DNA from 3 places in the Cellulomonas sp. ICMP 17802 genome. Region 2 is predicted to be linked to each of the others. Evidence: predicted binding sites of a transcription regulator. Region 2 holds the regulator's gene; each other region holds the start of a gene.

Evidence for each region. Region 2 encodes HrcA, which represses chaperone genes, less so after heat shock. Its sites were predicted from a motif close to TTNGCACTCGNNNNNNNCGAGTGCNAA; they were not measured.
Region 1: a site for HrcA is predicted at 2,716-2,742, ahead of groL (chaperonin GroEL). Genes of this name have one in related genera too.
Region 3: a site for HrcA is predicted at 8,499-8,525, ahead of groES (co-chaperone GroES). Genes of this name have one in related genera too.

What each region holds. Positions count from the first base shown of each region.
Region 1 covers NZ_JBGFQZ010000001.1:602,358-610,182, reverse strand. Annotated here, with positions in the region: gene AB5970_RS03000 (pyridoxal phosphate-dependent aminotransferase) at 1-843, shown strand, start outside; gene groL (chaperonin GroEL) at 939-2,564, opposite strand; gene AB5970_RS02990 (glycoside hydrolase family 15) at 2,850-4,349, shown strand; gene AB5970_RS02985 (cold-shock protein) at 4,463-4,666, opposite strand; gene AB5970_RS02980 (LytR C-terminal domain-containing protein) at 4,794-5,399, opposite strand; gene AB5970_RS02975 (DUF3263 domain-containing protein) at 5,493-5,807, opposite strand; gene AB5970_RS02970 (uracil-DNA glycosylase) at 5,969-6,646, shown strand; gene AB5970_RS02965 (SGNH/GDSL hydrolase family protein) at 6,661-7,458, shown strand; gene AB5970_RS02960 (hypothetical protein) at 7,469-7,825, opposite strand, start outside.
Region 2 covers NZ_JBGFQZ010000041.1:18,866-24,745, reverse strand. Annotated here, with positions in the region: partial or broken gene AB5970_RS18110 (hypothetical protein) at 1-560, shown strand, start outside; gene AB5970_RS18105 (DUF3097 domain-containing protein) at 608-1,465, opposite strand; gene hrcA (heat-inducible transcriptional repressor HrcA) at 1,615-2,637, shown strand; gene dnaJ (molecular chaperone DnaJ) at 2,691-3,818, shown strand; gene AB5970_RS18090 (16S rRNA (uracil(1498)-N(3))-methyltransferase) at 3,841-4,599, shown strand; gene AB5970_RS18085 (PhoH family protein) at 4,705-5,703, shown strand; gene ybeY (rRNA maturation RNase YbeY) at 5,711-5,880, shown strand, end outside.
Region 3 covers NZ_JBGFQZ010000029.1:4,086-18,848, reverse strand. Annotated here, with positions in the region: gene AB5970_RS16235 (helix-turn-helix domain-containing protein) at 32-1,606, shown strand; gene AB5970_RS16230 (HNH endonuclease signature motif containing protein) at 1,804-3,213, opposite strand; gene AB5970_RS16225 (DUF2000 family protein) at 3,788-3,988, shown strand; gene guaB (IMP dehydrogenase) at 3,996-5,507, opposite strand; gene AB5970_RS16215 (helix-turn-helix transcriptional regulator) at 5,531-6,262, opposite strand; gene AB5970_RS16210 (MerR family transcriptional regulator) at 6,431-7,345, opposite strand; gene AB5970_RS16205 (WhiB family transcriptional regulator) at 7,613-7,909, shown strand; gene groES (co-chaperone GroES) at 8,064-8,360, opposite strand; gene AB5970_RS16195 (class I SAM-dependent methyltransferase) at 8,577-9,758, shown strand; gene AB5970_RS16190 (glutamate--cysteine ligase) at 9,758-10,906, shown strand; gene AB5970_RS16185 (hypothetical protein) at 10,911-11,462, opposite strand; gene tsaD (tRNA (adenosine(37)-N6)-threonylcarbamoyltransferase complex transferase subunit TsaD) at 11,556-12,596, opposite strand; gene AB5970_RS16175 (malonic semialdehyde reductase) at 12,684-13,325, shown strand; gene AB5970_RS16170 (sulfurtransferase) at 13,351-14,211, opposite strand; gene rimI (ribosomal protein S18-alanine N-acetyltransferase) at 14,208-14,690, opposite strand; gene tsaB (tRNA (adenosine(37)-N6)-threonylcarbamoyltransferase complex dimerization subunit type 1 TsaB) at 14,687-14,763, opposite strand, start outside.

The DNA.
Region 1 (7,825 bases), on a different contig from region 2:
CCCTCGCCGGACTACCCGCTGTGGACGGCCATGACCTCGCTGTCCGACGGCGTCCCGGTGCACTACCGCTGCGACGAGTCCGCCGGCTGGGAGCCTGACCTCGAGCACCTGCGCTCGCTGGTCAGCCCGCGCACCAAGGCCATCGTCGTCATCAACCCGAACAACCCCACGGGCGCCGTCTACTCGCGCGAGGTGCTCGAGGGCATCGCGGCCATCGCCCGCGAGCACAGCCTGCTGGTGCTCTCCGACGAGATCTACGACCGGATCCTGTTCGACGGCGCGCGGCACATCCCGATGGCGACGGTCGCGCCGGACCTGCTCTGCCTGACGTTCAACGGCCTGTCCAAGACCTACCGCGTGGCCGGCTACCGGTCCGGGTGGCTCGTCGTCACCGGCCCGCGCGAGCACGCCACCGGCTTCCTCGAGGGCATCACCCTGCTGGCGTCGACCCGCCTGTGCCCCAACGTGCCGGCGCAGCACGCGGTCCAGGCCGCGCTGGGCGGCGTGCAGAGCATCGACGCCCTCATCGCCCCCGGAGGCCGCCTGCACGAGCAGCGCGACGTGGCCTACCGCGGCCTGACCTCGATCCCGGGCGTCGACTGCGTCCGCCCCGACGGCGCGCTGTACCTGTTCCCGCGGCTGGACCCGGAGGTGCACGAGATCCACGACGACGCCCGCCTGGTGTACGACCTTCTGGTCAGCGAGCACATCCTGCTGGTGCAGGGCACGGGCTTCAACTGGCCCACCCCGGACCACCTGCGCATCGTCACGCTGCCCGAGGCCCGCGTCCTGGCGGAGGCGATCGAGCGCATGGGCAACTTCCTGAGCAGCTACCGCCAGTAGACGGACGGGCAAGGCCGGGGACAGCGAACGGGCCGGCCACCCGAAGGTGACCGACCCGTTCGACCGTGCTACGTGCTCAGCACTTCAGCTGCGGATCAGAACCCGCCGCCGAAGTCCTCGCCGCCACCGCCGGCCGGCGCCTGGTTGCGCTCCGGCTTGTCGGCCACGACGGCCTCGGTGGTGAGGAAGAGCGCGGCGATCGAGGCCGCGTTCTGCAGGGCGGAGCGCGTGACCTTCACCGGGTCGTTGACGCCCGCGGCGAGCAGGTCCTCGTACGTGTTGGTCGCGGCGTTGAGGCCGTGACCCACGGGGAGGTTGCGCACCTTCTCGACGACGACGCCACCCTCGAGACCGGCGTTGATCGCGATCTGCTTGAGCGGGGCCTCGATCGCGAGCTTCACGATCTGCGCACCGGTCGCCTCGTCGCCCTCGAGCTTGAGGCCCTCGAACGCGGTCTTGCCGGCCTGGATGAGCGCCACGCCACCACCGGCGACGATGCCCTCCTCGACGGCCGCCTTGGCGTTGCGCACGGCGTCCTCGATGCGGTGCTTGCGCTCCTTGAGCTCGACCTCGGTGGCCGCGCCCGCCTTGATGACGGCGACGCCACCCGCGAGCTTGGCGAGGCGCTCCTGGAGCTTCTCGCGGTCGTAGTCCGAGTCCGAGTTCTCGATCTCGGCGCGGATCTGGGTGACGCGGCCCTGGATCTGGGCGGCGTCGCCGGAGCCCTCGACGATCGTGGTCTCGTCCTTGGTGACGACGATCTTGCGCGCCGTGCCGAGGACCTCGAGGCCCACCGTGTCGAGCTTGAGACCGACGGTCTCGGAGACGACCTGGCCGCCGGTGAGGATGGCCATGTCCTGCAGCATCGCCTTGCGGCGGTCGCCGAAGCCGGGGGCCTTGACGGCGACCGACTTGAACAGGCCACGGATCTTGTTGACGACGAGCGTGGCCAGGGCCTCGCCCTCGACGTCCTCGGCGACGATGAACAGCGGCTTGCCGGCCTGGATGACCTTCTCCAGCAGCGGCAGCAGGTCCTTGACGTTCGAGATCTTCGACTCGACGAGCAGGACGTACGCGTCCTCGAGGACGGCCTCCTGACGCTCCGGGTCGGTCACGAAGTACGCCGACAGGAAGCCCTTGTCGAAGCGCATGCCCTCGGTGAGCTCGAGCTCGAGGCCCAGCGCGCTGGACTCCTCGACCGTGATGACGCCTTCCTTGCCGACCTTGTCGAGCGCCTCGGCGATGAGGTCGCCGATCGCCTGGTCGCCGGCGGAGATGGCGGCCGTGGCGGCGATCTCCTCCTTGGTCTCGACGTCCTTCGCCTGCGCGAGCAGGGCAGCGGTGACGGCCTCGACGGCCTTCTCGATGCCCTTCTTCAGCGCGATCGGGTTGGCGCCGGCCGCGACGTTGCGCAGGCCCTCGCGCACGAGCGCCTGGGCGAGCACCGTGGCGGTGGTGGTGCCGTCGCCAGCGACGTCGTCCGTCTTCTTGGCGACCTCCTTGACGAGCTCCGCACCGATCTTCTCGAAGGGGTCCTCGAGGTCGATCTCCTTGGCGATGGAGACGCCGTCGTTGGTGATCGTGGGGGCGCCCCACTTCTTGTCCAGGACGACGTTGCGGCCCTTCGGGCCGAGGGTGACCTTGACGGTGTCGGCGAGGATGTTGAGTCCCCGCTCGATGCCGCGGCGGGCCTCCTCGTTGAAGGCAATGATCTTGGCCATGGGGCTGTGATCCTTCACTGGGTTCGGGTCGGCCGAGGGTGCCCGCGACGGACGGGCACGCCACTCGCGGTCTTGTCCCGCGTGCGACGGCCCTCACCGGACGGCCGGGGTGATTCTGTCACTCTCCACCGGAGAGTGCTAAGTCCAATGGTTAGCACTCGACCCCCGAGAGTGCAAGCAGCGTTCACTCTCGGCGAGGCCTCCGAGCAGCCCCGACGCCGCCCGTCGGCGCCCGGGAAGCCGGGCGCGCACCCCGTGGGAGCGGTGCCGGACTATCGTGCGCGTGTGCAAGGTCACGACGACGACGTCGACCCGGGCCCGGGCCTGGGCGAGCCCGGTACGCAGACGCGCGCCCGCGAACGCCGTGGACCGCGACGCCGGAGCGACGGGGCCGTGGCCGCCGCCGCGCTCGTCGTAGCCATGACGACGACGCTCGTGGCCACCGCGCCGACGGGCGCCGTCGCGACCGAGCCGCCTGCGGGGCACCCGGCGACCGAGGCCCACGCCTACGCGACGATCCCCCTGTACCTCGACGGCGTGACCACGCTGCCCGGTGGGCGCCGGGAGCCGCTCGCGGCCGGCACCGACATCACGTTCCTGGCGGGCACCCACGTCGTCGACCCCGCCGCGACGACCCTGGCGCGTGCGGTCGGCGGCCGGGTGGGGACCGGGCGGGGCGCCACCGCCCCGGCGGCCGCGACGATGGCCGGCCGGCAGCGCGCATGGCTGGCGTCGGGAACCGTGCCGGGGGCCGGGGGCCCGTACGAGGACATGGCGCGGGCGGCGCTGCTGGACCTTCACGCGCTGGTGCTCCCCGACGGCGCCGCCGTCGCGGCCTGGTCGGACAAGTGGCGGTACGTGTGGCCGCGCGACGCGTCGTTCGTCGCCGTCGCCCTGGCCCGCACCGGCCACGTGGACGACGCGCTCGAGATCCTCGGCTTCCTCGACCGCGTGCAGTCGCCCGACGGCTCGTTCCAGGCCCGCTACCTGCCCGACGGCTCGGGCCCGCCCGACGACCGCGGCGTGCAGACCGACGGCACGGGGTGGGTGCTGTGGGCCGCCGGTCTCGTCGTCGACGAGATCACGGACCCCGACGAGCGCGCCGAGGCCGTCGCGCGGCTGCACCCCCTGGTCGCCCGCTCGGCACGCCACGCGATCGCGCTGGTGGGCCGCGACGGCCTGCCGCCGGCGTCGCCCGACTACTGGGAGGTCCACGAGGACGCGCTCACGCTGGGCACCGTGGCTCCCCTGGTCGCGGGCCTGCAGCAGGCGTCACGCGTGCTCGGGCTGGCCGACGACGACGCGCTGGCGGCCGCGGCGTTCGACGCCTCGATCCGCAGCAAGGTGGCGGTCATCCGCACGTTCGGGCCCACCGGGTACGCGCGGTACGCGGTCGGCGGCCACGCGGACGCCGCCAGCGCGTTCCTGCTGCCCCCGTTCGTGACCACCGCCGTGCCCGGCGTCGAGGCCGCGTGGCGCGCGTCCGCCGTGGCGATGGTGCGGCCGGCCAACGGGCTGGCACCCGGCGCCGGGTGGCGCGACGACGGCGTCTCCTGGACCCCGCAGACGTCGCTCTACGCATGGGTGGCGGCCGAGAACGGCGACGCCGGGCTGGCCGACGGCTGGCTCACGTTCCTCGACAGCCATCGCACCGCGTCGGGGTCGCTGCCCGAGAAGGTCCTGGCCGACGGCTCGCCCGCGGCCGTCGCGCCCCTGGGCTGGAGCGCCGCCTGCGTGCTGCTCGCGCTCGACGCGCTGGACCGCGGGACCGTGCGGGCCGGGTGACACGCCGACGGGCCGCGCACCCGTCGGTGCACGGCCCGTCGGGGACGAGGGTCTGTCAGCAGCTCGCGCCCCGGAGTCCGGCGTCAGTGGCCGGCTCGTCAGAGGCCGGCTCGTCAGAGGCCGCGGACCTGCTCGGCCTGCGGCCCCTTGGTCCCCTGGCCCACCTCGAACTCGACGTCCTGCCCCTCCTCGAGGGAGCGGTAGCCGTCCGACTGGATGGCGCTGAAATGCACGAAGAGGTCCTGGCCTCCCCCTGCCGGGGTGATGAAGCCGTACCCCTTCTCCGCGTTGAACCACTTCACGATGCCCTGGGCCATCCCGTGCTCCTCGACGTCCGGTGCCACGCGCTCCGCCGGCGCCTGGTGCGCGTGAGCCTAGTGGGAGCGGTCCGCGGCCGACCAGGGTCGTCTCGGACCGGGCCCCGGGTCCGGAAGAGGGACCGGGTCAGGCGCCGGGTTTGCTGGTGAGCACCACGGAGACGCCCGTGCCGGCGTCGTCGGCCGAGAGCGTGACGGTGGTCAGACCGAGCGTGGCGGCGACGAGGTCGGCCGTGGCCTTCAGGTCCTCCGTCGCGTAGTACACGACCGAGTCGGCGGGGGCGGTGCCCGTGAAGTTGCCGGTGGTCACGGCCGTGAAGCCGGCGGCCGTGAGCTTCTCGGCCTGCGTGCCGGCCAGCCCGCTGATCTTCGCGGCGTTGAGCACGGTGACCGGGGTGTCCATCGCGGGCGCAGCCGCGCTCGGCTGGTCGGCCGGCGTGGTCTCGGTGGCGGTGTCCGTCGGCGACGTGGCTCCGTCGCTCGCGGTGTCGTCGGGCGTGCCGCTCGAGTCGGACGCGGGCGAGGACGCGCCGGGGAGCGCGGGCAGGTTGCCGTCACGCGCCGCGAGGTTCACCAGGACGAACGCCAGGGCCGGTGCCAGCACCAGCACGAGCAGGAACGGCCACCACCTGCTCCACGCGGATCGGGGTGCACGATGCACGCCGCGGGGGACGTCGGGGTTCGACGGGACGTCGAACTCGTCCTCGGGGTAGGAGTACTCCGCCTTGCTCACGCCGGACAGGCTAACGGCTCAGGCCGTGCGAACACGCCCAGCCCGGCCCCGAGGTGGGCCGTGTCACGTACGGGGATGACGCGCGCGCCGGTTTCAGGCGTCGCCGAGGCGGCGGGCCGTGCGGGCGCGCTGGCGCGAGGACCGCATGCGGCGCAGGCGCTTGATCAGCATCGGGTCGTGCGCGAGGGCCGCCGGGTCGTCGATCAGGGCGTTGAGCACCTGGTAGTACCGCGTGGCCGACATGTCGAACAGCTCGCGGATGGCCGACTCCTTGGCGCCCGCGTACTTCCACCACTGACGCTCGAAGGCGAGCACCTGCTCGTCCCGCTCGGAGAGACCGGAGGTGGCGGCACCGTGGACACTGCTGGGCTGCGGGAGCGATCCGATGACGATCGTCGCGGCGTCCATGCGTCCTCCTGTGCTCTCGCGGCAGTCCTGGTCAGGACCGGGGTGTCCGACGCCCGCCATCGTACGACCGTAATGACACGGGTGTCATTCCCGTCGGCGCGTCGTCGCCCGTGTGCCGCACGACTGCCCTACAGGTGCGCGCGCTCGGTACCCTCGCGGGCGTGACCGCCGCGCCCCTGGACCAGCTCGTCGCGCCCGACTGGGCCGTCGCCCTCGCCCCCGTCGAGCCGCAGATCCGCGCGGCCGGCCAGTTCCTGCGCGACGAGGTCGCGGCCGGCCGCGAGTACCTGCCCGCCGGCGACGCGGTGCTCCGGGCGTTCCGGCGGCCGCTGGCGGACGTGCGGGTGCTCGTCGTCGGCCAGGACCCCTACCCGACGCCGGGGCACCCGATGGGGCTCTCGTTCTCGGTGCAGCCCGACGTCCGCCCGCTGCCGCGGTCGCTGACCAACATCTTCACCGAGCTCGTCGCGGACGTCGGCGTCGAGCCGCCCCGCAACGGCGACCTGTCCCCGTGGGCGGACCAAGGCGTCATGCTGCTGAACAGGGTGCTCACCGTGCGCCCGGGCGCGCCCGCCTCGCACCGGCGGCAGGGCTGGGAGGCGGTGACCGACCGGGCCATCGCGGCCCTCGTCGAGCGCGGCGGCCCGCTGGTCGCGGTGCTCTGGGGCCGGGACGCGCAGTCGCTCAAGCCCGCGCTCGGGTCGGTGCCGACCGTGGAGAGCGTGCACCCGAGCCCCCTGTCGGCGAGCCGCGGGTTCTTCGGGTCCCGGCCGTTCTCGCGCGTCAACGAGCTCCTCGTGGCCCAGGGGGCCGCTCCGGTGGACTGGTCGCTGACCTGAGCAACAATGTGTCCGTGACTTCCTCGATCCCCCGCTGGTCCCGCTACGTCGCCATCGGCGACTCGTTCACCGAGGGCCTCTGGGACGACCCCGACGGCCGCGAGGCGCCGCAGCGCGGCTGGGCCGACCTGCTGGCCGCCCACCTGTCCGCGCGCCGCACCGCCGCCGGCGAGGAGCCGCTGCAATACGCGAACCTGGCCATCCGCGGGCGGCTGCTCAAGCCGATCCTGGTCGAGCAGGTCCCCGCGGCGCTCGCGCTCAAGCCCGACCTCGTGAGCCTGGTCGGCGGCGGCAACGACATCCTGCGGCCCACCGCCGACGTCGACCGCATGGCGCGCAACCTGGAGGCGGCCGTCGTGCGGCTGCGGACGGCCGGGGTCGACGTGCTGCTGGGCACCGGGGTCGACGCCGCCGACAGCCCGCTGGTCAAGGCCACCCGCAGCCGGGTCGCCATCTTCGACGCGCTCATCTGGTCGATGGCCCGGCGGCACGGCGCCTACATCGTCGACCTCTGGGGCATGCGCAGCCTGCGGGACTGGCGCATGTGGGCCGAGGACCGCATCCACCTCACCACCGACGGCCACGCCCGGGTGGCCCAGGCGGCCCTGGTCGGCCTCGGCCTGGAGCCCGACGACGCCGGCTGGGACGACCCGCTGACCCCCCTGCCGCCCACGCCGCGGATGCAGAAGGCCCGCGAGGACGCCGCCTGGGTGCGCGAGCACGTCTACCCGTGGGCGACCCGCCGCCTGCGCGGGAAGTCGTCGGGCGACGAGCGCACGCCGAAGCGGCCGGAGCTGTCGCCGCTGGACTGAGCGGCCACGGTCAGAGGCAGGACGCCGTGTTCCCGGCGCGGTTCTCGTAGAGCGGCGTGTACAGCGTCGTGGGCGGACCCCAGGTGGTGGGCGAGGTCGCGGTCAGCGAGGGCAGCGCGCTGCACGCCGACCGGACGACGAGGTTGCCGACGCCGGTGCCCGAGGTCGACCAGACCCAGCCGTTCGGCAGGCCGGGCGTCGTGCTCAGGTCGACCGTGAACCGGAAGTAGTCGGGATACGCCGCGCCGGTCGACGTGAAGGTGATGTCGAGGTTCGTCTGCCGCGAGGGTGCGGTGCCCCACCAGCCGGCCGCCTGCATCTTCACGCCGCTGACCGCACAGGTCGCTCCGGCGGTCACCGTCTCCAC
Region 2 (5,880 bases):
TCGTCAGCATCATCTTCGGGGGCTTCGGCGCCCTGTTCGACCCGAACGGCACCGGCATGGGTCTGCAGGTCGGCTTCTCGCTGGGGATCTTCGTGCTCACCGCGGTGGGGGCGATCGTGGGCTACCTCATCCAGGCCGCGTTCATCAAGGCCGCGCTGGACGTCACCGAGGGTCGGCAGCTGGGCTTCGGCGACTTCTTCAAGTTCGTCGAGCCCGGGCCGGTCATCCTGACGGCCCTGATCCTCGCGCTGGTCAACGCGGTGCTGAACGCCGTCCCGTTCTTCGGCGGGCTGGCGGCGCTGGTGGTGAACTTCCTGCTGCTGTTCACCTTCTGGTTCGTCATCGACAAGCACCTCGAGCCGGTGGACGCCATCAAGGCCAGCTACCAGCTGGTCACGGCGAACCTGTCGACGACGATCCTGTTCTACCTGCTCGCGATCGTGGTCGTCATCGCGGGCGCGATCCTCTGCGGCGTGGGCCTGCTCGTCGCGGTGCCCGTCGTCCTGCTGGCGACGGCGTTCCTGTTCAAGCGGCTGCTCGGCGACCCGATCGCGGCCTGAGCACGCGCGTGCCGTGCCCGGCCGGGGATGTCCCCGGCCGGGCACGGTCACGTCGTGACGAAGTCGATGAGCTCCTCGACGCGGCCCAGCAGGCTGGGCTCGAGATCGGCGTAGCTGCGCACCGAGCGCAGGATCCGCTGCCACGCGCGCGCGACGTCGGCCTGCTCGTCGGCGGGCCAGCCGAGCTCGCGCAGGATGCCGTGCTTCCACTCGGTGCCGCGCTCGATGACGGGCCACGCCGACAGGCCGACGCGCTCCGGCCGGACGGCCTGCCACACGTCGACGTAGGGGTGCCCGAGCACGAGGACAGAGCCGGCGGGGTGCCCGCGCACGGCGTCCGCGGCGATCCGGCTCTCCTTCGAGCCGGTGACCAGGTGGTCCACGAGCACCCCGACGCGGCGGTCGGGCCCGGGACCGAAGTCACGGAGGGCGTCGGCCAGGTTGTCGACGCCGTCCAGCAGCTCGACCACGACGCCCTCGAGCCGCAGGTCGTCGCCCCAGACCTTCTCCACCAGCTCGGCGTCGTGCTTGCCCTCGACCCAGATCCGGCTGCCGCGCGCCACGCGGGCGCGGGCGTCGTGCACCGCGACGGAGCCCGAGGCCGTGCGGGTCGGTCGTGCGGGCGCCGGGGCGCGGACGGGCGCCGTGAGGGCGACGGGCTCGCCGTCGAGCCAGAAGCCCCGGCCCAGCGGGAAGGTGCGGGTGCGGCCGCGGCGGTCCTCGAGGACGACCACGTGCTGGCCGCCGGACTTCTCGACGCGGACGACCGCGCCGACCCACCCCGTGGTGACCTCCTCGACCACCAGGCCGGTCTCGGCGGGCTGCGGGCGGCTGGTGCGGGCGGGTCGGTGGTGCGTCGAGCCGGAGCCCCCGAGCACGTCCGAGCCGTAGCGGTCGTCGTTCACCCGGGCAGCGTAGAGGGGTGCGCGGCCCGCGCCGGGCAGCCGCCCCGTGGGTGTCGGCTCCGCGGCGTAGCATTGGCACTCCCGCGCGGGGAGTGCTACCCCGGCCGGGGCTGGGCGGGGCAGGACCACCCGACGACGGAGGAGGCGACATGAGCGAGGACCGGCGGCTGGACGTGCTGCGCGCGATCGTCGAGGACTACGTCGCCACCAAGGAGCCCGTGGGCTCGCGCGCGCTGGTCGAGCGGCACGCGCTCGGCGTCTCGCCCGCGACCATCCGCAACGACATGGCCGCGCTCGAGGAGGGCGGCTACATCGCCCAGCCGCACACGTCGGCCGGTCGCGTGCCGACGGACAAGGGCTACCGGCTGTTCGTCGACCAGCTCTCGACCGTCAAGCCGCTGTCCAGCCCCGAACGTCGGGCCATCGGCGCGTTCCTCGAGAGCGCGCAGGACCTGGACGACGTGGTCGACCGCGCCGTGCGCCTCATCGCGCAGCTGACGCAGCAGGTCGCCGTCGTGCAGTACCCGTCGCTGCGCCGGTCGGCGCTGCGGCACGTCGAGCTGGTCCCGGTCGGGGCGCGGCACCTGCTCGTGGTCCTCATCACCGACACCGGCCGGGTCGAGCAGCGCACGCTCGAGCTCGGCGCGGACGTCGACCCGGCGGTCGTCGCGCGCCTGCGGTCCCGCCTCAACGTCAGCGCGGCCGGGCGCCGGCTCTCCGAGCTGCCGGTGGCGCTGGGCGAGCTCTCCGCCGCCTTCGCCCCTGGGGACCAGGCGCTCGTGGCGGCGGTCGTCGACGTCGTCGAGGAGACGCTGGCGCAGGAGAGCGAGGAACGCGTCGTGCTCGCCGGCACCGCCAACCTCGCGCGCGCCGGCGGCACGGACGTGCGGTCGATCGGCGCGGTCCTCGAGGCGCTCGAGGAGCAGGTGGTGCTGCTGCGCCTGTTCTCGGAGATGGCGGAGGACTCGGCCACGGTGGCCGTGCGCATCGGCCGCGAGAACCAGCACGACGGGCTGTTCGAGACCAGCTTCGTGACCACCGGCTACGGCGACGAGGGCGGGGGGTCCGTGGCCCGCCTGGGCTCCATCGGCCCGCTGCGGATGGACTACCCCGGCACCATGTCGGCGGTCCGCGCGGTCGCCCGCTACCTGACGCGCATCCTCGCGCAATGACCCTGTCAACCAGTGACCCTGTCAACGACAGCTGGAAGTGAGCACCCCCTCCCGTGACCGACTACTACGAGGTCCTCGGCGTCCCGCGTGACGCCAGCCCCGAGCAGATCAAGAAGGCGTACCGCAAGCTCGCGCGCGAGCACCACCCCGACGTCGCCGGCGCGGACGGTGGTTCCGAGGACACGTTCAAGGACGTGTCGCGGGCGTACGACGTGCTCGGCAACCCCGAGAAGCGCCGGGCGTACGACCTCGGCGGCGACCCGTCCTCGCCCGGCGGGGGGATGGGCGGCGGCTTCGGCTTCCAGGACATCTTCGAGACGTTCTTCGGAGCGGCGACCGGTGCCGCGCAGCAGCGCGGGCCGATCCCGCGCGCCCGGCGCGGGCAGGACGCGCTCGTCCGGCTCGACCTCGACCTGGCGGACGTCACCTTCGGCGTCCACAAGGACGTGCTGGTCGACACCGCGGTGCTCTGCCCGACCTGCAGCGGCTCGTGCTGCCGGCCGGGGACGTCGCCGCGCACCTGCGAGGTCTGCGGGGGACGCGGCTCGGTCCAGCGGGTCGCGCGGTCGTTCCTCGGCCAGGTCATGACCACGCAGCCCTGCGCCGCGTGCCACGGGTTCGGCACCGTCATCCCCGAGCCCTGCACGGAGTGCTCCGGCGAGGGTCGGGTCCGGTCCCGCCGCACGCTCAGCGTCGACGTCCCCGCGGGGGTCGACACGGGCACCCGGATCAAGCTGACGGGGCAGGGCGAGGTCGGCCCGGCCGGCGGCCCAGCGGGCGACGTCTACCTCGAGGTGCGCGAGCGCAAGCACGACACGTTCGTGCGGCGCGGCGACGACCTGCACGCGACGCTCGAGGTCCCCATGACGGCGGCGGCGCTGGGCACGGTGCTCACGCTCGACACCCTCGACGGCGCCCAGGAGGTCGACCTGCGACCGGGCACCCAGCCGGCCCAGGTGGTGACCCTCAAGGGCCTCGGCGTCGGCCACCTGCACGGCACCGGCCGCGGCGACCTGCACGTCCACGTCGAGGTGCACGTGCCGACGGCGATGGACGAGGAGCAGGCCGAGCTGCTGCGGCGGCTGGCCACGCTGCGGGGCGAGGAGCGTCCGGAGGCGCGGCTCGCCGCGTCGAACACGGGCGTGTTCGCCAAGCTGCGCGACAAGCTCTCGGGCCGCTGAGCATGCCGGCGCCGGCCGCGTCATGAGCGCGCCCGTCTTCCTCGCCGACCCCGGCTCGCTCGACGCGGTGGCCGACGGCGGCACGTACCTGCTCGGAGGGACCGAGGGTCGGCACGCCGGCGTCGTGCAGCGCCGCGGACCGGGCGAGCGCGTGGACGTGGTCGACGGCGCCGGGGTGCGCCTGGTCGGCGTCGTCGGAGCCGTGACCGCCGACGGCGTGCTCGTCCAGGTGCAGCGCAGGGTGGTCGAGCCGCGACCCCAGGTCGCGCTGGTGCTCGTGCAGGCGCTGGCCAAGGGCGACCGGGACGAGATGGCGATCGAGGCGGCCACGGAGGTCGGCGTCGACGCGGTGGTGCCGTGGCAGGCAGAGCGGTCGATCGTCGTGTGGCGCGGTGACCGGGCCGCCAAGAGCCGGGCGCGCTGGCTCGGCACGGTCCGGGCGGCCGCCAAGCAGTCGCGGCGGGCGCACGTGCCCGACGTCGGTGTCGCCCTCGACGGCCGCGGCCTGGTCGAGCGCGTCCGGGATGTCGTGGCGGCCGGCGGCGCCGCGCTCGTGCTGCACGAGGACGCGACCGAGGCCATCGCGGCCGTGGGCCTGCCCGACGTGGGGGAGTGCCTGGTGGTGGTCGGACCCGAGGGCGGGATCGGCGACGCCGAGCTCGCCCGGCTGGTCGAGGCGGGGGCGCGCGCCGTCCGCCTCGGGCCGCACGTGCTGCGGACGTCGACCGCGGGCCCCGTGGCCCTGGCCCTGCTGGCCCAGCGGCTGGGACGCTGGGGCTGACGCGGGGATTGGTGTGGGCACCGCCTCGTAGACTGTCGGTGTCCGTCCCGCACGCCCGCACCTGACGGCATCTGAGCAAAGGAGCGCACGGCGCACGCCGAGCACATGGCCGAGTCCACATCCGCACCGCGCTCCTCTGGCACGCCCGCGCGCGTCGAGCACAGGATCAGCGTCCCCTCCGAGGTCTCCATGGTCGAGCTCCTCGGCCTGCGGGACGAGGTGCTCCGCACCATCGAGTCCGGGTTCACCACGGTCGACATCCACGTCCGCGGCAACGAGGTCACGCTCGCCGGCCCTGTCGGCGACGTGGCTCTGGTGTCCCGGCTGGTCGACGAGCTGGTCGAGATGGCGGCGGGCGGCACGCCGCTGACCCCCGACGTCGTCACCCGGTCCGTCGCCATGCTCACCGCCGCGTCGACCGCCCGGCCGGCGGCCGTGCTGTCGTTCAACATCCTCACCGGCCGCGGCCGCACCATCCGCGCCAAGACGTCCGGCCAGAAGGACTACGTCGACGCGATCGACCGGCACACCGTGACGTTCGGCATCGGGCCCGCGGGCACCGGCAAGACGTATCTCGCGATGGCCAAGGCCGTGCAGGCGCTGCAGGACCGCAAGGTGCACCGGATCGTGCTCACGCGGCCCGCGGTCGAGGCGGGCGAGCGGCTCGGCTTCCTGCCCGGCAACCTCTCGGACAAGATCGACCCCTACCTGCGGCCGCTGTACGACGCGCTGCACGACATGGTCGACGCCGAGTCCATCCCGCGGCTCATGGAGGCGGGGACCATCGAGGTGGCCCCGCTGGCCTACATGCGCGGCCGCACGCTGAACGACGCGTTCATCATCCTCGACGAGGCGCAGAACACCTCCGTCGAGCAGATGAAGATGTTCCTCACCCGGCTGGGCTTCGGCTCCAAGGTCGTGGTGACGGGCGACATCACGCAGGTCGACCTGCCCTCGTCGCAGACGTCCGGGCTGCGCGTGGTCGAGCAGATCCTCGCGGGCGTCGAGGACGTCGCCTTCTGCCGCCTGACGTCGTCGGACGTGGTCCGGCACCGCCTGGTCAGCGACATCATCGACGCGTACGCGCGCTGGGACAGGAGCTGAGGCGGCCATGAGCGTCGAGGTCAACAACGAGTCCGGGTACGACGTCGACGAGGCGGAGTTCGCCGCCCTGGCGCGCTACGTGCTCGACGAGATGCACGTGCACCCGCAGACGGACGTGTCGATCCTGCTCGTCGGCACCGACGTGATGACCGACCTGCACGTGAAGTGGATGGACGA
Region 3 (14,763 bases), on a different contig from region 2:
GATATCTCATCCATGAGTTAATCTCGTCCTCATGACCACGACGACGACCTCGGTCCCCACGAGCACGGGCGCCCTCCCGACCATCGAGGACCCGCTCGCGCACGTCGGCTCCCTCGTCCGCTCCGCGCGCCAGCACCGGGGGCTCACGCAGACCCAGCTGGCCGAGCGCCTGGGCACCAGCCAGTCCGCGATCCACCGGATCGAGCAGGGCGCGCAGAACATGAGCCTCGAGATGCTCACGCGGATCGGCGCGGCGCTCGACTCCCCCATCGTCACGCTCGGCGGCCCGCAGCGGACCCACCTACGGGTGCACGGCGGCCAGACCCTCAGCGGCCGCATCGACGTCAACACCAGCAAGAACGGCGCGGTCGCGCTGCTCTGCGCGTCGCTGCTCAACCGCGGCACCACCCGGCTGCGCAACGTCGCCCGGATCGTGGAGGTCGACCGGATCGTCGAGGTGCTGCGCTCGGTCGGCGTGCGCGCCACGTGGTCGACCGACGGCCGCGACCTCGAGATCGTCGTCCCTGAGCACCTGAAGCTCGACGCGATCGATGTCGACGCCGCGCGCCGGACCCGCTCGATCATCATGTTCCTGGGTCCTCTGCTGGGCCTCGAGGACGAGTTCCGGCTCCCCTACGCGGGCGGCTGCGACCTGGGCACGCGGACGGTCGAGCCCCACCTGATCGGGTTGCGCCCGTTCGGTCTCGACGTCACGGCGACCGCCGGCGACTACCACGGCCTGGTCACGCGGGGCGGGGCGAAGGACCTCGCGGTCGTCCTCACCGAGCGCGGCGACACCGTGACGGAGAACGTCATCATGGCCGCCGCACGGCGCGAGGGCGTCACCACCATCCGCAACGCCAGCTCCAACTACATGGTCCAGGACCTGTGCTTCTACCTCGAGCTGCTCGGGGTCCGGATCGACGGCATCGGCACCACGACCCTGCGGGTGCACGGCCTGGCCGACATCGACGCCGACGTCGAGTACGCGGTCTCCGAGGACCCGGTGGAGGCCATGAGCCTGCTCACGGCCGGCATCGTGACGAACTCCGAGATCACGGTCGGCCGGGTGCCCATCGAGTTCATGGAGATCGAGCTGGCGACCCTGGCCGAGATGGGGCTGCGGTACTCGCTCTCCGACGAGTACGCGGCCGCCAACGGTCGCACCCGGCTGGTGGACGTCACCGTCCACCCGAGCGAGCTTCGCGCACCGATCGACAAGATCCACCCGATGCCGTTCCCCGGGCTCAACATCGACAACCTCCCGTTCTTCGCGGCGATCGCGGCGAACGCCGAGGGCACGACGCTGATCCACGACTGGGTCTACGAGGGCCGGGCCATCCACCTCACCGACCTCACGCGGCTCGGCGCCGACGTCCGGCTCCTCGACGCCCACCGCCTCCAGGTCACCGGCCCGACCCACTGGTCCGGTGCCGAGGTCTCCTGCCCGCCGGCGCTGCGTCCCGCGGTCGTCATCCTGCTCGCGATGCTCGCCGCCAAGGGCACGTCCGTGCTGCGCGACGTCGACATCATCGCGCGCGGCTACGAGCAGCTGCAGGACCGCCTGGTGGAGCTCGGCGCGCAGATCGAGACGTTCCGCGACTGAGCGACCCGCGGTTCACGGTCGGCTGACGACTGGGTCCTCATCGGACCACCCCGCCCGTGCGAGAGCCCGGAGCGTGTAGTCGTCCGGGAGGTCGAGGTTCACTCGCGACCCGTGGCCCGCTGTGCGGGTCTGTGTGTCGGTGTCAGGTGCCGGGGGGCTGTCCGTGGCGGCCCGCTGCGCGGGTCTGCGCGCCTCTGTCAGGTGCGCAGGGGTTGGCCGTGGCGGTCGGTGAAGTGCCAGTGGCCGTCGGGGTGGTGGGTGATCTCGATGCCGTGGTCGTGGACGGTGCCGTGGTGGTGCCAGCACAGGAGCACGCCGGTGTGGGTGTCGCTGGTGCCACCGTCGCGGTGCCAGTGCTGGGTGTGGTGGATCTCGGCCAGGGCGGGTGGGGCGTCGCAGGTGGGGTATTGGCAGTGCCGGTCGCGGGCGATGATGGCGCGGCGTTTGGGCCCGGTGTAGGTGCGTTCGGTGCGGCCGACGTTCAGGATCTGGGAGGCGGGTCCGAACACGATGCGGGTGATCGCGGAGTCGCAGGCCAGGCGGGCCAGCACGGTGTCGGGGATGGGTCCGGTGCCGACCAGCTCGGCGACCGCGAACCGGTCCGGGTCGACCGGCACGGGCCCTGGGGGCGGGGCCGGTGATGGCGTCGGGTCGTGCGTGCCGCCGAGGGTGTGGTCCTGCCGCCCTCGACCCGGTCCGGGACCCGTCCACGGGCCACGTTCGGCTCTAGGTGCGGGCCCGGTTCCCGGGTCGGGGTTGCCGGGGGCGTGGTCGAGGGCGCGGTGCAGGGTGGTGTAGTCGACGATGGCGGTGATCTGGGGGCGGTGGGTGCCGGTGGCGCCGGTCAGGTCGCGGTCCAGGGCCAGGCGGGTCAGGGTGACCAGGGCGCCGGCGCGGCGCCGCCCGGCGGGCAGCCCGGCCTGGTCGGGGGAGGTGCCGGTCAGCGCGGCCAGCGCGGCCCGTAACGCGTGGCCGTGCTCGGTGGTCAGGAACCCGGTCAGATGGCACCCCTCGGTGGACTGGGCCAGGGTGAGGAACTCGCGGTCGGTGGCGTCCCGGTAGCCGCGCTCGTCCGCGCCGGGGTCGGCGTGCGCGGCCCACCGGCGGGTCAGCACCCGGAACTGCGCGGCCGGCAGCCCGGCGAACTCCAGCAAGAACCCCTCCCCGCACTCCTGGGCGGGGGCGGTCAGCAGGGTGCGCCGGTCGGGGGTGTTGGCCACCGCGGCGATCGCGTGCGCGGCCTGCACCGGGACCCGGCCCGCGACCGCCGCGACCGCGGTGGCCGGCAGGGCGTCCCGGAACGCCCGCCCCAACCTCACCAGGTCGGCGGCCTGGGTGTGCGGCAGGCGTCCCTGGGTGGCCAGCCAGGTGGTGAGCGACCTCGCCCCGTCCGACGCCCAGCACCCGTCGGCCTCCACCACCGGCACCACCCGGGCCGCGATCGCGGCCAGCCGGCCCGCCACCACCAACGCCTCCCGCACCACCTCAACGGCGGCCGCGCCCGGCAACCGGCCCGCCACCGTCGTGGGGTCCGCCGCCACCGCCAACGCCTCCACCGCCGCGGCCAACGCCACCAACGCCGCCGACGCCGTCGACTCGGGCGACACAGCAGGCGCCGGCGGCATGGGAGAGGCAGCGGATGCGGGCGACACGGGAGAGGAGGGCGGCGCGACAGGCGCAGAACCCGGGGATACCTCCTCGACCGACACCCGCACCCACCTCCTCTGCGTCCTCGGGACGGGCCGACCAACCAGCCCCATCAATCCCGCCACGAAGAAGTCTCCCAGCCACCACTGACATTCACCGCGACAATCGCTCGAATGGTGAGACGAGAACAAGACTCACCGTCCCCGCAGGTCAGAGCCACACCGAGCCGCCCACAGCCCCCGACAGGAACCCATTAATCCACAGGGCCAGAAAGGAAGGTAAAGGGGCGTCGAACAATCATCTCTGCGCATTCCTCATGAATCCCGGGCTGCCGCGCACCTTCTGGGAACCCAGAACAGTGAAGCCTCAGCGCTCGACCACCGGCTCGACGCGAGCGTTGCGCAGGTACTGGCACACGATCGACGTGCGCACGTCGGCGACCTCGGACCGCTCCGTCAGCCGATCGACCACGAAGACGCAGAGCCGGTGTTCCCGGCCACGGCGACGTGCAGGAGGAAGTCCTCCGTCCCGCTGGTGACGAGCACGCCGATCACCTCGGGGAGCGTGGCGGCCCAGGTGCGGAGGCCCTCGGCGTCGGCGCAGCACACCCGCGTCTACGACGAGTACCTGGCCGCGGTGTCGACGACGGACGCGCCCCGGTACTCCGCGATCAGCCTCGTCGGGCCGCGCAACCGGGTCGACAAGATCGTCGGGAAGCTGCCCCTGCTGCCCTGAGGGCGGGTCAGCGGCCGGTGTAGTTCGGCGCCTCGACCGTCATCTGGATGTCGTGCGGGTGCGACTCCTTGAGCCCCGCGGCGGTGATCCGGATGAACTTCCCGCGGTCCTGCAGCTGCGGGATGGTGTGCGCGCCGACGTAGAACATCGACTGGTGCAGGCCACCGATGAGCTGGTGCGCGACGGCCGACAGCGGCCCGCGGTACGGCACCTGGCCTTCGATGCCCTCGGGCACGATCTTCTCGTCGGACGACACGTCGGCCTGGAAGTACCGGTCCTTGGAGTACGAGATGCGGCCGCGCGACGCCATCGCCCCGAGCGAGCCCATGCCGCGGTAGTGCTTGAACTGCTTGCCGTTGACGAACACGAGCTCGCCCGGCGACTCGTCGCAGCCGGCCAGCAGCGAGCCGAGCATGACCGTGTCCGCACCGGCCACGAGCGCCTTCGCGATGTCGCCGGAGTACTGCAGGCCGCCGTCGCCGATGACCGGCACGCCGGCCGGCTTGCACGCGCGGGCGGCGTCGTAGATCGCGGTGACCTGCGGGACGCCGACGCCGGCGACCACCCGGGTGGTGCAGATGGATCCCGGCCCGACCCCGACCTTCACGGCGTCGACCCCCGCGTCGACCAGCGCCTGCGCGCCGGGGGTCGTCGCGACGTTGCCGCCGATGACCTGCACGTGGCGGGTGGACGGGTCGGACTTGAGGCGGCGGACCATGTCGAGCATGAGCCGGGCGTGGCCGTTGGCCGTGTCGACGACGAGCGCGTCCACGCCGGCCTCGACCAGCGCGGTCGCCCGCTCCCAGGCGTCACCGAAGAACCCGATCGCGGCGCCGACCACCAGGCGGCCCTCGCCGTCCTTGGTGGCGTCGGGGTACTGCTCGGACTTCACGAAGTCCTTGACGGTGATGAGGCCGCGCAGGATCCCGGCGTCGTCGACCAGCGGGAGCTTCTCGATCTTGTGCTTGGCCAGCAGCGCGGCGGCGTCGTCGCGGGCGATGCCCACGGGCGCGGTGACCAGCGGCATCGGCGTCATGATCTCGCGCACGCGGCGCGTCTCGAACTCCCCGCCGGGCACGAAGCGCAGGTCGCGGTTGGTGATGATGCCGAGCAGCAGCCCGTTCTCGGCGATGACCGGCAGGCCGGACACCCGGTAGATGCCGCACAGGTGGTCCAGCTCCGCGAGCGTCGCGTCCGGACCGACCGTCACGGGGTCGGTGATCATGCCCGACTCGGAGCGCTTCACCAGGTCGACCTGGTGCGCCTGGTCCTCGATCGACAGGTTGCGATGCAGGATCCCGATGCCGCCCTGGCGCGCCATGGCGATGGCCATGCGCGACTCGGTGACGGTGTCCATGGCGGCGGAGAGCAGCGGCACGCGCACGGAGATCTCGCGCGTCAGCCGCGAGGTGGTGTCCACCTCGCTCGGGATGACGTCCGTCTCCCCCGGCAGGAGGAGCACGTCGTCGTAGGTGAGCCCGATGCGGGCGAACGGGTCGGCAGGCGAGTGCTCCGTCATCCGGCAAGGATACGTGCTCGGAACTACCGGATCAGCCCCCGGCGCAGTCCGATCGCCACGGCCTGTGCCCGGTCGTTGGCGCCCAGCTTGCGGAACAGCCGGCGCGCGTGCGTCTTGACCGTGTCCTCGGAGAGGTAGAGCTCGGCGCCGATCTGCGCGTTCGACCGGCCGTGGCTCATGCCGGTGAGCACCTCGATCTCCCGCTTGGTCAGCGGCACGCCCGGGATCGCGCCCGTGGTGGGCGCGGCGGCGGGTGCGACGTTCGCGTCGGGCGCCGAGGCGGGCACGACGGGCACGCCCTCCGACGGCGTCCGCGCGTCTCCGCGGAAGCCGCCCTGGCTGGGCACGTCGACGGGCGGGGTGCGCTGACCGGCCGGGGCCGGGAGGACCGGGCTGGCGAGCACGTGCGCGGCGACCGCGGACAGCTCGGCGCGGCCGACGTCAGGAGCGAGGAAGCCACGGGCGCCGAGCGCGAGCGCCCGGTCGAGCGCCACGGTGTCGTCCGGGAGCGCGAGCAGCACGATCGCGGCGGCGGGCGCCACGGCGCGCAGGCGACGGATCGCCTCGATCGCCCCGGGCGCAGCCAGGTGCGCGTCGAGCAGCACCACGGTCGGCGGCATGCGCCGCGCCAGGCTCAGCAGCTCGTCCACCGACGACGCCGCACGGACCGGACCGAGCGCAGGCACGCCGATGGAGGTCACGACGAGCCGCTCTCGAACGACCGCCGAGCCGTGACAGACCACGACTCCCGCCATGAGTGTTCCCCTCTCGGGCCCCGTCCGGGGCACCTGACGTCTATCGGCCGACGATCCCGCGGAAGTTAGCCGTTGTGGCGAACCCCACCCGCTGCGGGCGGGGCTTCGTCCGCCCATGAGCCGCCTGCGAGGAATGTCTCCCCCACTCGGCGGTGGCGATTCGTCCGTTCAGCGCTCGACACCCGTCGTCGCGACCGCCAGCACCTCGTGCAGCAGCCCCGTGAACGAGCGCGCGCGGTGCACCGACCGGCCCAGCGGAACGGCGCCGGCGGCGCCCTCGGGGACCATCACGAACTGCGCCAGCTCCGGCTGCTCGACGGCCAGCCGGTCCACCACCTCGAGGTCCGCGTCGGCGCGCTCGCCGATCGTCACCACCGCGCGCGTCCGGGTCATCGCGGCCAGCTCGACGGCGTGGTGCGCCCCGACCGGCCCGCCGACGATCCGGGCGTCGACGCCGCGCGCGGCCAGGGCGCCGGCGAGGGCGTGCGCGACGAGCGGCCGGGCCTCCCGGGGCGCGACGAGGACCAGGACGACCGGCCGGCCCGAGCCCGCCAGCGGGGCGGGCCGCGCCCGGAGCGCCGCCAGCACTCCCCCGTGGACGGCGGCGACCGCGTCCACACCGGGCGGGTCCACCACCGTCCGCCGGGCCAGCGCGGCCAGCGCCGGCTCGACCAGACCGGTCCACCAGTCGACCACGTCCGCGCCCGGCTCGAGCGCGAGCAGCCGCGCGCACCGCTCGACGTCCCCGGCCAGGGAGGCGTCGACGACCGCCGTGGGGGTCGCGGCGACCTCCCCGCCGTCGTGGGACGGCGTGGCGGAGACGTCGGTTGCCAGCGCGATGCGCGCCGACTCCGCGGGGGCGACCCCGTCCAGCGTGAGGCGCCGCATCACGAGCAGCCGCTCGACGTCGACCGCGGAGTAGCGACGGTGCGCGCCCGCCGAGTGCTCGGAGGGCCCCAGCCCGTACCGGCGGTCCCACGTGCGCAGCGTCGCGGGTGCGACCCCGAGCCTGCGCGCGACGGCGGCGACAGCGAGGGCCGGCGTCGGCGGTCCCGCCGGTTCGTCGTCCTCGCGCGTCACCATGGCGCGATTCTGCCAGGCCCGGAGGATTCGGCCCGTTCTGGCGTGTCGCCGCGCGACACGCCGAGCTGGGCGTTCATCGACAATCGCGTCATCGCACGAATGTGTGACACGGTCTTGAACAACTTCTGGCGCGGTTGTAACGTCCTCACCAACGCCCCACCCGTACGGATCTCCACCAAGCGCAACTCGCACGGGAATCCCGTGTTCACGACCTTCCCGGCGCAGCTGCCCACCCGGCGGCGCGGCGGACAGACTGAGGAGGAACTCATGGCCGAGATCTCGCGCCTTCCCGGACCGGTGATGGACCTGTGGGAGTGGCAGTTCGACGGTGCCTGCCGTGACGAGGACCAGGACCTGTTCTTCCACCCCGAGGGTGAGCGCGGATCGGCCCGCCGCCGTCGCGCCGAGGCCGCCAAGGCCATCTGCGCCACGTGCCCGGTGATCAAGCAGTGCCTCGAGCAGTCGCTCGCCGTGCGCGAGCCCTACGGCGTCTGGGGCGGGCTGTCCGAGGACGAGCGCGCCGCGGTGCTCGCCCAGCGCGGCCGCGCCACCCGCGTCGGCTGACCGCCGGCACCACGCACCAGAGCCCTCCCCTCCAGGCACGACGAGGGGAGGGCTCTTCCGCGCCCGACGACGAGAAGGCCGTGCGAGACGACGAGAAGGCCCCCACGGCGACGCCGTGGGGGCCTTCTCGTGCGGGGCGCGGGCGCCCCTCAGATCACTTGACGACGATCGCGAGGATGTCGCGGGCCGAGAGGATGAGGAACTCCTCGCCCGAGTACTTGACCTCGGTGCCGCCGTACTTCGAGTAGATGACCTTGTCGCCGACGGCGACGTCGAGCGGGATCCGGACGCCGTTGTCGTCGACACGGCCGGGTCCGACCGCCAGGACCTCGCCCTCCTGGGGCTTCTCCTTGGCGCTGTCCGGGATGACGAGACCGGAAGCGGTCGTCGTCTCTGCCTCGAGCGTCTTGACGACGATCCGGTCCTCGAGGGGCTTGATGGAGACCGACACAGCGGACCTCCCCTTCGCATGTGAGTAGTTCTCTGAGGTTCGTGCGCGCTGTCGGGTCACGTCGTCGCGGGTGCCGTGGCCTGGAGCGCAGCTGGCACACTCACCGGGAGAGTGCCAGCGACTCACTCTAGGAACCGGTTAGCACTCGGTCAAGGCGAGTGCCAGCAAGCCCCGCGGACCCGCCCCCGGAGCGGCGCTGCGTGCGAGGATCGCGGCATGGATCGCGACGGCATCGCCCAGCTGCTCAGCCCCGCGGGCTGGGCCCTGCTGTCGGCGCTGCCGCCGTACGACGAGGCCCGCACGATGGCGTTGTCGGAACGCCTGCGCGACGAGGGCATCGACCCCGCGCTCGTCGCCGCCGCCCTGACCCAGTCGCGCCTGCGCGCGAAGGCCGCCGCCAAGTTCGGCACGTTCGCCGACGGCATGCTCTTCACCGCGGCCGGCCTCGAGCAGGCCACCCGGCTCACCGTCGCGGCGCACCACGCCCGCCGGTTCCGCGACGCCGGCAGCACGCTGGTCGCGGACCTCACGTGCGGCATCGGCGCCGACGCCATGGCTGTCGCGGGCATCGGGCTGCGCGTGCTCGCCATCGACCGCGACGAGGCCACCGCGGCGATCGCGACCGTCAACCTGCGGCACTTCCCCGACGCGGTGGTCCGCCACGGCGACGGGCTCGCGCTCGACCTGGCGGCCGAAGGAGTCGACGGGGTCTACGCCGACCCGGCCCGGCGCACCTCGTCGGGAAGCCGCGTGTTCGACCCGGCCGCCTACGAGCCCCCGCTGGACGCCGTCCTCGCCCTGCGGGAGGCGATCCCCGCGCTCGGCCTCAAGCTCGGGCCCGGCATCCCCCACACCGCACTGCCCGCGGACGCCCACGCGCAGTGGGTCTCCGTGGACGGCGACGTGGTCGAGGTGGGCCTCTGGTTCGGTCCGCTGGCCCCCGAGGGGCCCGGCCGCTCGGCGCTCGTGCTGCGCGCCGGCGAGGCGCACGTGGTCGAGCAGACCTCCGACGAGCGCCCGCCGACAGGCCCGGTCGGTGGCTACCTGTACGAGCCGGACGGCGCCGTGATCCGCGCCGGCCTGGTCGGCGAGATCGCCGCCCAGGTGCGCGGGCGGCTGGTGGACCCCACGATCGCCTACGTGACGTCCGACGCGCTGGTGCCGGTGCCGACCGCGACCGCCTACCGCGTGCTCGACACCCTGCCGTTCGGCCTGAAGCGGCTCCGCACGTACCTGCGAGGACGCGACGTGGGCAAGCTGACCATCAAGAAGCGCGGCACCGCCGTGGTGCCCGAGCAGCTGCGCCGCCAGCTCGACCTGCGCGGCAGCGCCACGGGCACGATCATCCTCACCCGCGTCGCGGGCAGCCAGCAGGTGCTCGTGGTGGAGCCCGCCTGATGGCCGCGCCGGTCACCCTGCCGTTCGCGCACTCGGAGCGGTCCTCCGTCGGCATCGAGTGGGAGGTCGGGCTCGTCGACGCCGACTCCGGGGACCTGCGGCAGGCCGCCGAGGCCGTCCTCGCGGCGGTCCGACCCGCCGACGGCAGCGAGCACCCCCTCATCACGCAGGAGCTGCTGCTCAACACCGTCGAGATCCGGTCGGGCAAGTGCCGCACCATCGGGCAGGCCACCGCCGACCTGCAGCGCGCGCTCGACGAGGTGCGCGCCGCCGCGGCGCCCCTGCGCATCGAGCTCATGGGCAGCGCGACGCACCCGTTCGCCCACTGGGCGCAGCAGAAGGTCACCGACAAGCAGCGGTACGCCACGCTGATCGACCGCACGCAGTGGTGGGGCCGCCAGATGCTCATCTACGGCGTGCACGTGCACGTGGGCATCGAGGACCGCGACAAGGTGCTGCCCCTCTCGCGCGCGATGCTCACGGTGTTCGCGCACATCCAGTCCCTGTCGGCGTCGTCCCCGTTCTGGGGCGGCAAGGACACCGGCTACGCCTCCAACCGTGCGCTGCTCTTCCAGCAGCTGCCCACCGCGGGGCTGCCGTTCGCCTTCGAGCAGTGGTCGCAGCTCGAGCAGTACGTGGGCGACATGCTGCACACGGGCGTGATCGACCAGTTCGACGAGATCCGCTGGGACGTCCGCCCCTCCCCGCGGTTCGGGACGCTCGAGATGCGGATCGCCGACGGCGCGTCGAACCTGCTCGAGGTCGCCGCGATCTCGGCCCTGACGCACTGCTTCGTCGAGCACTTCTCCGGCATGATCGACCGCGGCGAGCCGCTGCCGTCCCTGCCGCCGTGGTTCGCGCAGGAGAACAAGTGGCGCTCGGCGCGGTACGGCATGGACGCGATCATCATCACGAACGCGGCCGGCGACGAGGAGCTGGTGACCGACGCCGTGAGCCGCTGGCTGGTCGACCTCGCGCCGGTGGCCGAGCGCCTCGGCTGCTCCGCCGAGCTCGAGCAGGTGCGGGTCATCCTGCGCCGGGGAGCCTCGTACCAGCGCCAGCGCGCGGTGGCGCGACGGCACGCGGGCGAGCTCGACGCGGTCGTCCGCTCGCTGGTCGCCGAGATGGCGGCCGGCCGGCCGCTGTAGCCGGCTAGCGCGCCGTCACGACGAGCTCGTCGACCATGCCCGCCGCGTAGTGGCGCGGGAGGTTGCAGACCAGCTCGTACCGGCCCGCGGGGAGGTCGAGCGTCACCCATCCGACGGCGCCCGGCGTGAGGCCGTCGCCGGCCCCCTCGGCGCACGGGGCCGACGCCTCGCCCAGGCTGCCGGTCTCGTCCACGGTGCCGTCGACGCCCACCGCCCGCTCACCCACGGACTCACCGGGAGCCAGCGGCAGCACGACGAGCTCGTGCGTGCGGCGGCCCATGTTCTGGGCCAGCAGCGTCACCGGACCCGCCGGGACCGTCGCGGGGACCGCCCGTAGCATCGCGGTGCCGCCGTGCATCCGGCGCATCATGCCGCCGTCGCCGAGCATGACCACGACGGTCGACCCGGAGGCGTCGACCGGCGGCGCGCACGTCGATCGCACGACGGTGGCCCCGCGGCCGTGCATCATGCCGGGCCCGGCCTGCTCGTTCACCGTCACGCAGCCGGTCAGCACCGCTGCCGAGGCCACCGCCACCAGGACTCGTCCCGCACGCACCACACCCACCGCCTCACCGCCGGTGCCGCGCGGCGCGCGACCCCTCCCCCCATGGCACGCCGGGGCGTCACGAGGAGGTAGGGCAGAAGGTCCTCAGACGAGCACGTGGGTGAGCGGCATCGACGAGTCGACCGGCAGGTCCAGCGACGACGGGGGCAGGCCGCGGCGCACCACGGCCGAGCCGAGCGCCGCGATCATCGCGCCGTTGTCGGTGCAGTACCGGATGGGCGGGATCCGCAGCTCGATGCCGGCCTCCGCGCAGCGCTTCGCCGCCATGTCGCGCAGCTGCGAGTTGGCGGAGAACCCGCCGCCGACCACCAGGGTGTCCACGCCGTGCGCGCGGCAGGCGGCGATCGTCTTGGCCGTCAGCACGTCGGCCACCGCCTCCGCGAACGACGCCGCGACGTCCTCCAGCGGCACGGCCTGGCCGGCGTCCTGCCGGGCCTCCACCCAGCGGGCCACGGCGGTCTTGAGCCCCGAGAACGAGAAGTCGGCGGCGTGCGCGGCCTGGTCCTTGGCGGCGGTGAGCCCGCGCGGGAAGCGGATCGCGGTGGGGTCCCCCTCGCGGGCGAGCCGGTCGATGTGCGGGCCGCCCGGGTACGGCAGCCCGAGCAGGCGGCCCACCTTGTCGAAGGCCTCCCCCGCGGCGTCGTCGAGCGTCGAGCCCAGCTCCGTCACGCGCACGGTGTCGTCGATGAGCAGCAGCGACGAGTGACCACCCGAGACCACCAGCGCCATCACGCGCTCCGGGAACGCCCCGTCGACCAGCTCGTCCACCACCGCGTGGCCGATCACGTGGTTGACGCCGTACAGGGGCTTGTCCAGCGCGAGCGCGAGCGCCTTGGCCGCCGAGGCGCCGACGGTCAGGGGTCCGACGAGGCCCGGACCGGCGGTCACCGCGATCGCGTCGACCTCGCCCAGCGAGACGTCCGCCGTGGCCAGCGCCCGCTCGATCGTGGGGACCATGGCCTCGAGGTGGGCGCGCGAGGCGATCTCGGGGATGATGCCGCCGAACCGCGCGTGCTCGTCCACCGAGCTGGCGACGGCGTCGACCAGCAGGTCGTAGCCGCGGACGAGGGCGACGCCGGTCTCGTCGCAGGACGTCTCGATCCCGAGCACGAGGGGGTCAGCCATGCGCACCAGGATAGGCGGGCGCGACGGTGTGACGATCGCCACCTCGAGGCCCGGAACAAGCATGGATAGTTGACGCTTCAACGAGGCATGACCACTGACACCACCGTCCTGGACGGTCTCGACTTCCCCACGTCCGGTCTGGCGGTCGCCGACGACGTCGCCGACCTCCTGTTCCGCGAGGCCCGCACGGCCGCCGCGTTCACGCCCGACGAGGTCAGCGACGAGCAGATCGCCGCGGTGTACGACCTGGTGAAGTGGGGCCCCACCGCCCTCAACACCATCCCCCTGCGCCTGCTCGTGGTGCGCACCCCGGAGGCCCGGCAGCGCCTGGCCGCCCACATGAACGAGGGCAACCGCGACCGCGTGCTCGCCGCCCCCGTCACGCTGGTCCTGGCCGCCGACACCGGCTTCCACGCCCACATCCCGACGCTCGCGCCGCACATGGCCGCGCTCGCCGGCGCGCTCGAGGGTCAGCCCGAGCAGCGCGAGACGATGGCGCGCACCAACGCGCTCATCCAGGCGGGCTACCTCATCGTCGGCCTGCGCGCCGCCGGCCTGGCCGCCGGCCCGATGGGCGGCATGGACGCCCAGGGGATCGACCAGGAGTTCTTCGCCGACAACGGCTGGAAGTCGCTCCTCGTCGTCAACGTCGGCCACGTCGAGGGTGCCGGCACGCACCACCCGCGCGCCGAGCGCCTCGCCTACACGCAGGCCGCGCTCACGGTCTGACGGACCGCGCGCCCGACCGGCCGGCTCAGGAGGCCGCGATCCCCGAGGGGGTCGCGGCCTCCCCCGTCTCCGCCGGGCGCGCCGGGTCGTTCGACCACTGCGACCACGACCCCGGGTACAGCGCGGCCTCGACGCCGATCGACGCGAGCGCCGCGACCTCGTGCGCGGCGGTCACGCCGGACCCGCAGTACACCGCGACCGGCCCGACCAGCCCCGCGAACCGCTCCCGCAGCCGCTCGTCGGGCAGGAACGTGCCGTCGGCGCCCAGGTTCCCCGCCGTGGGCACCGACAACGCGCCCGGGATGTGGCCCGCGCGCGGGTCGACGGGCTCGACCTCGCCCCGGTACCTCTCGGCGGCGCGGGCGTCGAGCAGCGACCCGGTCCACGCGGCCGCCTCGTCCGCGTCGATCGTCGGCAGCGAGCCCGGCACCAGCACGACGTCCCCGGGCTCGGGCGTCACGGACCCGGCCTCGAGCGGGAACCCGGCGGCGGTCCACGCGGCCAGGCCGCCGTCCAGCAGCCGCACGTCGGTCAGCCCCGCCCAGCGCAGCAGCCACCAGACGCGCGCGGCGGACGTGCCGCCGACGGCGTCGTAGGCCACGACCGTCCGCTCGGCGGACACGCCCCAGCGCCGTGCGTCGGCCTCGAGCCGGGCCAGGTCGGGCAGCGGGTGCCGGCCGTCCTGCGGGGACGCCGGCCCGGCCAGCTCGGTGTCCAGGTCGACGAACACGGCGCCGGGCACGTGTCCCGCCAGGTACTGCTCGTGGCCGTCGGTCTGCCCCAGCGCCCACCGGACGTCGAGCAGCACGGGCGGCTCGTCGCCCGCGAGCGCGGCGGCCAGCCCCTCGGCGTCCACGAGGACCGTGTCTCGCGGGTCCCTCGTCATGCCGCTCCCCCCTCGTCCCGGCGCAGGTCCAGACGCATGGTCCACGCGTCGATGTTCCCCGGCTGGTAGTACGCCCGGCGCTTGCCGAGCCGCTCGAAGCCCACGCTCTCGTACAGGTGGATCGCGGGGTCGTTGTCCACGCGTACCTCGAGCAGCACCACGGCCGCGCCGAGCGTGCGCGCGCGGTCCAGCAGGTTCTCGAGCATCCGCCGGCCGAGCCCGCGGCCCTGGAACCGCTCGTCGGTCCCGATCGTCATGACCTGCGCGTCGAACCCGTCGAACCACAGTCCCGCGTAGCCGACCAGGGTCCCGTCGACCACCGCGCCCACGTACCACCGCCCGACGCCGACGATCTCCGACGCCAGGCTCTCGGGCGACCACGCGGCCGGACCGAACAGCTCGATCTCCATGCGCTCGAGGTCCGGCAGGTCGGCCGGGCCCAGCGCGCGGACGACGACGCCACCCGGCTGCTCGGTCATCCCAGCACGCGCTTGCGCGCGGCCTGGGGCACCGCGTCCGGCCGCCGCAGGTAGAGCGGCTCGGTCCCCTGCT